3 regions of the Shewanella sp. MF08487 genome follow, and region 2 is predicted to be linked to each of the others. Evidence: predicted binding sites of a transcription regulator. Region 2 holds the regulator's gene; each other region holds the start of a gene.
The links. Region 2 encodes MetJ, which represses methionine synthesis genes. Its sites were predicted from a motif close to TAGACGTCTAGACGTCTA; they were not measured.
Positions count from the first base shown of each region.

Region 1 (3,286 bases), on a different contig from region 2:
CTAATGAAGTGATGTCGGTGGTCACTTGGCCATGTATGAAACTGCGGCCTTGCTCGCCAACCACTTTGATAAGCCCAAGGTGAGATAAATTAGCTAGCATAAGTGGAGGCAAAGAAGCATCCAGATCCCAATGGGGCGTAGAAACTGAAATAGTCATAGCGAGATCCTGAAAACGAAGACGATGAGAGAGGTTAGATTGTAACGGAATTCCTGCAGGCTCAACAGCATAAGGCGCACATATCTGTGAATGATATGCGCGCCTTAATATAGGTGTCATCGTTGTAAAGCGTCGATACGCTTAATTGCAGAGCTTAAAGCTTAAAACAATACGCGGGTGCGCAGTGTGCCTTCAATCGCTTTTAGCTCTACGAGCGCTTCTTCCGCTTGGTTAGTATCCACTTCCATCACTACATAACCAATCTCTGCGGTTGTTTGCAGATATTGCGCGGCAATGTTGATGCCTTTTTCCGAAAATGCTTGGTTGATTTTAATCAGTACACCCGGGCGGTTTTGGTGAATATGCAGTAAACGTGAAGTGCCTTTATGCATTGGCAATGAGACTTCAGGGAAGTTAACAGCAGAGACGGTTGAGCCGTTATCTGAGTATTTAGCTAACTTACCCGCTACTTCAATGCCAATGTTTTCCTGTGCTTCGGCCGTACTTCCACCGATATGAGGCGTCAGTAACACATTATCTAAACCACGCAGTGGGGTGATAAACTCATCATCATTTGATTGCGGCTCAATCGGGAAAACATCAATTGCCGCGCCCGCAAGGTGACGCTCTTTTAAGGCGATAGCTAATGCATCAATATCCACCACAGTACCGCGTGAAGCATTGATGAAAATACTGCCTTTACGCATAGCGGCAAACTCAGCGGCACCTATCATATTTTTAGTTTGTGGGGTTTCGGGAACGTGTAAACTCACCACGTCAGCTTGTGCTAATAGCTGCTCCATCGAATGGATTTGCAGTGCGTTACCTAATGGTAGCTTATCTTCAACATCGAAGAATACGACGCGCATGCCTAAAGTCTCAGCCAAAATACCCAGTTGAGTACCAATATGGCCGTAACCGATTACGCCTAAGGTTTTACCACGGACTTCGTAACTGCCTGCGGCCGTTTTCATCCAGCCGCCACGGTGGGCAATGGCATTGCGTTCTGGAATGCCGCGCATCAGCATAATGATTTCACCAATAACGAGTTCAGCAACACTGCGTGTATTGGAGAATGGCGCGTTAAATACGGGGATACCCAAGGATTCGGCGGTAGCAAGATCAACTTGGTTGGTACCAATACAGAAACAGCCTATTGCAATCAGCTTTTCGGCGCGTTTTAGCACTTCTGCAGTTAATTGGGTACGCGAACGAAGGCCAACAAAATGCGCATCTTTAATCGACTCAAGTAGTGCTTCGTCGCCCAATGAGGCTTTGTGGTATTCGATATTGGTATAGCCTGCGCGTTCCAGTACATCGACCGCAGATTGGTGGACGCCTTCCAACAGCAGGATCTTGATCTTATCCTTGTCCAGCGAATGTTTCGCCATGATATGGGTACCCTCTGATTAATAGAAATGTTTCTTATGATATGCTGACAACCTTCGCCGACCAAAGTAGCACTTTTTTTGCTTTTTGTGGAGGGCTAGATGGCTAAAGTTAATATTCTAAATTTAGAACAATATCTCATAAGAGGAACTAATGTTGAATAACAAAATCGTGTGGTGCGGCATTTATCTCAGTGTATTGGTCTGGTCAGTGATCAACCCCGCAGATATGTTCACATGGTGGCTCGAAGCTGCTCCAGCATTAGTGGCAGTACCACTGTTATTTTTTACCCGTAAACGCTTTCCATTAACTCCCTTGGTGTACTTTTTAGTGTTAGTACATTGCTGTGTATTGTTTGTTGGAGCGCATTACACCTATGCAGAAGTGCCATTATTCGACACCATCGCTCATTGGATGGGCTCAGAGCGTAATAATTACGACAAATTAGGTCACTTTGCCCAAGGCTTTATTCCTGCCATGTTGGCGCGAGAAATTATGCTGCGTAATCAAGCGATTAAACCTGGTGCTTGGTGTGCGTTTATGGTGACCTGTTTTGTTCTCGCTTTTTCGGCGTTTTATGAGTTGATTGAATGGTGGGTTGCAGTTGCAACTGGCGAAGGTGCTGAAGCCTTTTTAGGAACCCAAGGTTATGTGTGGGACACGCAATCGGACATGTTAATGGCCTTGATTGGCGCTATCGTTGCACTTGTTTTATTGTCTCGCGTTCAAGATAAACAAATAGCTAAGCTTTAATAAGCAGCCTAATCGAGTGCCGCGATTACTGCATTACATTGGAATGATAAGCTATTTTCCCTCAGTGTTTTCAAACAGTCGTGTGATGACATTCAGTTGTCACACTCTAGCGCTATTTTAGTGTTGATTTTATGTTGCAACTGGCGAGCGTTATCTGCATAGTCAAAATGTACTAGGAATAACAGAGGAGTCCTATCTTGTGGTTTTTTACACCATTATGCTATTTCTCTGGGGTAAAACAGTCTTTTTTACCAAAGCAAAGTAGGGAATAGTACATTTGGGTGATGTTTTTACCTCCTTAACTCGTCAGAATCGACAAGGTTAATAAGATGTTTAAAATTAAAACAACATAGGTTGGTCAAAGCATCCTCATTTGCGCATCAAGACACCATACTTTTCAGGGAGAAGAGTCAGTGAGCACAATTAATGAATTGGTTTTTTTACATCAAATGGCTGCTCCATGTCATTTAGCTTTACTCGCCGAATCCATCGGACTGAAAACCCGCATAGTGAAGAATACCGCAGAGTTAGAACTGGATAAGAGTAGTCGCAGTTTTTATTTGATTACCCAAAAAGGTGCTGCATTAGATAATAAAGGGATCCCTTTGCTGGCTTCGCGTTTAGTGTCGCACTTCCCTGTTGCCTTGTATCAAGTTGAGCGAGATTCTCTGGACCAAGAGTCAGCTATGCTGCTGGGCATTCGAGGTATTTTATTTGCCGATCAACGTATGGATTTAATGTTGACTGGGTTACGTAAAATGGTGGCTGAAGAGCTTTGGTACGATAGAACGCTGTTAAGTAAGATGTTTCGTCGTGTAGTGCAAAAACTAGATGGTAATAATGAAATACCATCAGACACCGTCGCTATGTTACAGATGCTGACATCCCGTGAGCGCACCATTATTCAATTTGTCTCCAGTGGTGCGAGGAATAAAGAAATCGCCCATAGGTTATGTATTAGCGAACATACAGTGAAAGCGCATATTT
Region 1 is NZ_JBOZPB010000022.1:60,032-63,317, reverse strand. Features, by position in the region: gene ygfZ (tRNA-modifying protein YgfZ) at 1-157, opposite strand, end outside; gene serA (phosphoglycerate dehydrogenase) at 319-1,548, opposite strand; gene ACRN9H_RS14890 (DUF2238 domain-containing protein) at 1,703-2,299, shown strand; gene ACRN9H_RS14885 (response regulator transcription factor) at 2,713-3,286, shown strand, end outside.
Region 1: serA (phosphoglycerate dehydrogenase) is a predicted target of MetJ. The motif match lies at 1,637-1,654, and genes of this name have one in related genera.

Region 2 (3,286 bases):
GACCAGGATAATAGACTTTGCTCACCACAGGGCTTTGGGTTAACACGGCAACAATACGCTGCGCATTGGCTTGATGCTCACGAATACGTACCGCTAAAGTACGCAGACCGCGCAGGGTTAAGTAACTGTCAAAAGCCGACCCCGTTAAGCCTAACGTGTTCGACCACCAATGTAAGCTTTCACCGATTTGTGCATCTTTGGTGACCACGGCTCCGCCAACGACATCGCTGTGACCATTAATATATTTAGTGGTGGAGTGGATCACGATATCAGCGCCAAGCTGTAAGGGTTGTTGCAATATCGGCGATAAAAAGGTGTTATCGACCACCACCAGCGCGCCAACGTCGTGGCTTAATTTGGCAATGGCTTCAATATCGACCACGCGCAATAATGGGTTCGATGGGGTTTCGAGCCACACCATTTTTGGTTTTTGTGCTATCGCAATCGCTAACGCTTGGCTGTCGGTTTGGTCAACCACAATTAGCTTAAACTGGCCTTTTTTGGCTAAGTTGATAAATAAACGGTACGAGCCGCCGTAGCAATCGTGGGGCACAACTAATAAGTCATCAGGCCCCAGCAAGGTGGTGACTAAAGTGATAGCCGCCATTCCTGTGCAAGTTACTATGCCTGTGGCGCCATGTTCTAATTGCGCTAACGCATCGCCTAAAATACAGCGAGTAGGATTACCTGAACGACTGTAATCAAATTCACGGGGCTTTTTATGACCATCGAAGGCGTAATTAGTCGACAAATAAATCGGTGGCACTACTGAACCATATTGAGTATCAGTTTCGATACCCTGACGCACTGCCAGTGTGGCTAATTGACGTTCTGCCATGGATGGGCTCCTAAATTCGGTAGACAGATATAGATGTCTGGACGTCTAAATGTACCTAAGTTCAACGCTATCGTCAATCAATTTAAAGACGTTTAGACGTCTAAACATAAAGAAATCTATTTGCATCACAAAGAAATAGTCGCAATAATTTGACTGTTGTTGGTAAGGGTTTAAAATCTGCCCCGAATTTAGCGTTATAACAGGTGAGTCAATGACTGAATGGAATGGGGAATACATCAGCCCCTATGCTGAACATGGCAAGAAGAATGAACAAGTAAAAAAAATTACTGTGTCTATTCCGCTCAAAGTGCTTAAAGTCCTTACGGACGAACGAACTCGTCGTCAGGTCAATAATTTGCGTCACGCCACCAACAGCGAGTTGTTGTGTGAGGCATTTTTGCACGCCTATACCGGCCAGCCATTGCCGAATGATGAAGATTTGTCAAAAGACAGCCCCGATAGTATTCCTGCTGAAGCCAAGCTATTGATGGATCAAATGGGAATCGAGTGGGAAGATATGGAATAGCGACTCATCGCATTCAGGATCACAGTACTCATCAATAGGGATCGTTATCGATCCCTTTTTGTTTATACCCAAATATCCTCAAGATACATGTTTCAACATCTTGAAGAGTGTTTGAGTATGTAGGAATCCTATGTTTTCAATGATAGACCCACAAACACTTATTTTAGCCTCGGTGGTAGTGTTTCTTGGTGCCATAACCCAGAGTTTGATTGGATTTGGCCTTGCGGTTGTCGCCAGCCCGTTATTGTATATTGTCGATCCGCAGCTCGTACCTGGTCCTGTAATCGCTATGGGGTTCACTATCGCCCTACTGACCTTAATGCGCGAGCGTGGCAATTTAGAATTCAATGGCTTGCAATATGCTCTCATCGGCCGAGTGCCCGGTGGCTTTATCGGCGCGAGCCTGTTGTTGTTTGCACCGCAACCAATATTAGGTTTGTCCATTGCCACCATTGTGACGGTAGCGGTTATTCTTAGCCTGTACAAATTTAGCCTGCCTGTGAATAAAAAAACGCTTTTCGGTGCAGGGGTCATCTCAGGAATTTTCGGTAATATCGCCGCCATTGGTGGCCCACCAATGGCGATACTGTTAGCAGGTAAAGATGCCTCACAGTTTCGCGCAGCCCTATCAGCCTTCTTTATTTTTAGTTCCGCCATCGCTATGGCTATTTTGGCTATCACTGGCTTATTAGAATTAAAGCATCTGTGGTTATCGTTAATGTTACTACCTTCGGTGATTTTAGGTTATTTGGTCGCAGGGCGATTAGTGGGCCGCGTCGATAAAGATAAGACTAAAATGGCAACTTTGATTCTTTGCAGTATTAGTGCCTTAGTATTAACGGTGAAATCAGTTATTGAGCTATTAGCGCAATAAGCTGTCCTTTACAGGTAAAATACCTTTGCATTCTGGTAATAAAAAAGCACTGAGATTATCAGTGCTTTTCTTTATCCATCAATATCTAAATCACGTTAACACTCAGCTTAAATAGCTTTGCCCTGCGTACACAATAAAGTGCCTTAAGGCGAGTACACCCGTCAAGCTAGCACACGCCACCATAATCATTGCCCCCTTAGTGTGGCGAGTTGCAGCAGGTAACAGCATAAACAGCAGCGGAATACCAAAGCCAATTCCAACAACGCCTACCCAGAACACGCTAGCCCATAAACCAGAACTTAACGATGCTAACGCCGCAGCCGCCGCGCCGCCTTTAAAGTACAAGGCGCAAAACAGCATGAACAGTAACAGAATTTCAATCGCCATTACGGGTAACTCTAAACCATGCATCTTGACTAAGGTTTTATCGTGGCTATCGGTTTTAAACATCACTAATGCCAATAGCGCATTCGCCGCGGCTCCCGCTGATAGACCTGATACTAAAAACAGTGCCGGTAATACCGCAGTATTGAGCATTGGGTAAGCATTCATCGCCGAAATTAAAAAGCCAGTATAAGCACCAACGCCAATCGCGAGGACAAACAGCAGCACTTCAATCAGCTTTCGAAATGGCATCAGTAACTTAGCGACGGGGGCGAGAAAACCCAAACCCCATTTGGGTAAGTCATCACGCAACACTATCACCGCATAGGCGAAAGCTAAGGGCGAATAAGCCAGTAGCGCTAACACCCCAATCGCCATCACAGATTGGAAGTTATAGTGAATTAAAATCAGCCAGAAGTGGAACGGCTTGGTTAAGTCAAACACTAAGCAAGCCAAGCCTAAGCTAATCGCCACAGGACCAATAATGGCCGCCGCTTTGAGAATACTGCTTTCTGCACCGACGCTCAGCTCCTTATTCGCCCAGCGTAAACCTATACCAATCAATAAACTGCCGGCAGATAAACCCGCCATAAATAAGTAGACGGCGATGACCCAGTGCCAAGTGACGGGATCATATTGCGCCATATCGCCCCAAGTGTTGTTC
Region 2 is NZ_JBOZPB010000016.1:89,522-92,807, reverse strand. Features, by position in the region: gene metB (cystathionine gamma-synthase) at 1-838, opposite strand, end outside; gene metJ (met regulon transcriptional regulator MetJ) at 1,050-1,364, shown strand; gene ACRN9H_RS12340 (sulfite exporter TauE/SafE family protein) at 1,495-2,238, shown strand; gene nrfD (NrfD/PsrC family molybdoenzyme membrane anchor subunit) at 2,341-3,286, opposite strand, start outside; gene ACRN9H_RS12330 (4Fe-4S dicluster domain-containing protein) at 3,285-3,286, opposite strand, start outside.

Region 3 (3,286 bases), on a different contig from region 2:
GGGCGCCGATTGCAGCGTACTACGGGCTCGATATCACCTTAGTTAATGATAAAGTGGACCCAAGTTTTAGCTTTATGCCATTAGATAAAGACGGCAAAATCCGCATGGATTGCTCGTCGCCCTATGCGATGGCAGGGTTACTAGCCCATAAAGAATCCTTTGATTTATGCCTTGGTAATGATCCCGATTATGACCGTCACGGCATAGTTTGCCCAGGTACCGGCTTGATGGATCCGAATCATTATCTTGCGGTCGCTATTGATTATTTACTGACACACAGACCAGATTGGAGCGATACCTTAGCCATAGGTAAAACCTTAGTATCGAGTGCGCTTATCGATAAAATCTGTGCTTTCCATGGCAAAAAGTTACTCGAAGTGCCAGTGGGCTTTAAGTGGTTTGTCGACGGTTTAGCCGAAGCCACTATTGCTTTTGGTGGTGAAGAGAGCGCGGGCGCGGCATTTCTGCGTCGCGATGGCACAACATGGTGTACCGATAAAGATGGTTTTATTCTGGGTTTACTGGCGGCTGAAATACTTGCAGTTACAGGTAAAACCCCTGGTCAGCGTCACCAAGAGTTGGTAAAGCAATTTGGCCAAAGCTTTTATAAGCGTATCGATAGTCCTATCAGTCTTGAAAACAAAGCTAAGTTTGCCTTACTGAATGCTGACACCTTAAATGCCACTGTGCTTGCAGGTGAGACAATCGAAAACGTGTTAACCCATGCGCCAGGCAATAATGCGGCGATTGGTGGCATTAAAGTCACTACGGCGAATGGGTGGTTTGCGGCGCGTCCATCGGGCACTGAAGCGTTATTTAAGATCTACGGTGAGAGTTTTATCAGCGAGCAACATTTAGCCGATATCATCAAAGATGCGCAGGCGTTAATTGATAAGGCGCTAAACGCTTAATGCTGTAGTAGGTTTAGTTAACGCCTCAAAATAAAAAACGCACTCAGATTTGAGTGCGTTTTTGTTTGTGTCTAATTCAGCCGTGAGTAGTTGATCTCATGCTGATTTGACCGTATTTAGTACTCGATATGACAACTCGGTAAGTTATTCTTATCGATGTAATTTTGATGGTATTCCTCAGCCACATGGAACTGTTGCAATGGCACAATTTCAGTCACGATATGGCGTAATCCCCAACGGCCCGAGCGGGCAAAAGCTAACTTTGAGGCTTCTGCGGCCGCTTTTTGTTCACGGTCATGGAAGAAAATCGTGCTGCGATATTGAGTGCCTATATCTCCGCCTTGCATGTTCAGACTAGTTGGATTGTGGTTTTTCCAAAATACCTCGAGCAAGTCTTCATAACTGACCAGGGCAGGGTCAAATTCCACTTGTACCACTTCAGCGTGGCCAGTTTTGCCTTTTTTGACTTCTTCATAAGTTGTCGCCGTGTTTTTACCGCCCATATAACCACTCGTGGCGTTTAGTACTCCTTCAACTTTTCTAAAAAAATATTCAACGCCCCAGAAACAGCCGGCTCCAAAAGTTGCTAATGCCATAGATAATACCAATTAGATGTCTAGATGGCTGAGATTGTGATTAATCTGCTCATCAAAAGCAAGTAGGGCGATTAAATTTAATATTTTTAGTTTTTGCCAGTCCCAAGTGGTTGGACTTCAGCTAATGTATTGGCTGTTATTGTCTTTTATAATCAAGCGTTTTTTTGCCGTGAATGTCTAGGATACGGTTTTCATACTTGTGTTAGTATTGATGCGCTTTTAAAGATGCCTGCCTCACTCAAACCGTATCACGATAAAAATTAAACGGGCTTAATGGATCCCGTTGGGCATTTATCTTTAGCACACCATTATAAGGAGAATTCTGTGTTACAAGCTCTGTTAGATTCGAAGGATTTTTTAGCGTTAACCTTAGCCAATCCACACACATTTGATGGTAAGTTTTCGTTCAAGTTAGGCGAACATACTCAAGTTGAAGTGTGGGATACCGGCGTTATCGTTTTTGAGCCAGTCCACAATGAAGGTAAAGATATTGTCCTATCCTGCGGTGTTCACGGTAACGAAACTGCGCCTATTGAGCTATGTAATGGCTTAATTACACAGCTTTTACAGCAAAAGATCATTGCTAAACAGCGCACTTTATTCCTGATTGGTAATCCATTAGCGATTAATAACGGCACGCGGATTATCGATGAGAACATGAATCGTCTCTTTAGTGGTGAGCATTCCAATCCTCCGGGATTAGTCAATCCTGAGCGAGTGCGCGCCAAAAAACTCGAAGCCTATATCGACCGTTTTTATACCGCGGTTGCCGATGGTCGTCAGCGCATTCATTATGATCTGCACACGGCGATGCGCGCCTCGAAGCATGAAAAGTTCGCTATCTATCCCTATCGCCCAGGGCGCGCCTTTAGTGGTGAGCAAATCATGTTTCTAGCAGCAAGCGGTGTCGATACGGTACTTTTTCACCACGAACCGACCACGACCTTTAGCTATTTTTCCTCTGAATGCTACAGCGCCGATGCCTTTACCATTGAACTTGGCAAAGTGTATCCCATGGGGCAGAACGACATGACGCGTTTTATCGCGACCCATGAAATGTTTATGCGTTTAATCACCGCTAAGCCGTTGGAGTTAGATGCATTTGATGCCGATAAGGTTAACTTGTACCAAGTGTGCCGCGTCATCAATAAACATTTCGATGATTTTGAATTTACCTTCGCAACCGATGTCGAAAACTTCAGATCTTTTCCTAAAGGTTTTGTATTAGCGCGGGAAGGTGGGCAAGAAATTAAAGTCGAGCAAGAATTTGAGTCTATCGTGTTCCCTAACGCGAAAGTGCCCATTGGTCATCGCACTGTGATTTGTTTAATTCCGGCGGTTAATGCGCACGTGCGTTAGGCTTGTAAAGCATTATATACATGCAAGGTAAGGATAACTTGCAGTTTGAACTGTGCCAATGGTTGATAGGTAGTTTACGTTAACGTAATGTTCGTCGGGCATATTCGTATAAATTAGGCGCACCTAACACGTTGGGCGCGTCACGAGATAACAAGAGCACAATATGAGCAAAGCAACACTCAACACTGATACAGTGCACCGAGTAGGCTTCTTGGATAAGGCATCGCTTCACATTCCTATCCTTCGAATTCTACAAGCCGATGGCACCACTTATGAAACCGCGGTTTTGCCTATTATAGATGAAACCTTAGCTACCAAAATTTATGATACCTGTGTGTTCACTCGGGTACTCGATGAACGTATGTTAGGTGCCCAGCGTCAAGGGCGCATCAGCTTTTATATGACCTGCACGGGTGAAGA
Region 3 is NZ_JBOZPB010000029.1:22,433-25,718, forward strand. Features, by position in the region: gene pgm (phosphoglucomutase (alpha-D-glucose-1,6-bisphosphate-dependent)) at 1-911, shown strand, start outside; gene msrA (peptide-methionine (S)-S-oxide reductase MsrA) at 1,028-1,507, opposite strand; gene astE (succinylglutamate desuccinylase) at 1,832-2,866, shown strand; gene ACRN9H_RS17105 (thiamine pyrophosphate-dependent dehydrogenase E1 component subunit alpha) at 3,030-3,286, shown strand, end outside.
Region 3: msrA (peptide-methionine (S)-S-oxide reductase MsrA) is a predicted target of MetJ. The motif match lies at 1,521-1,538, and genes of this name have one in related genera.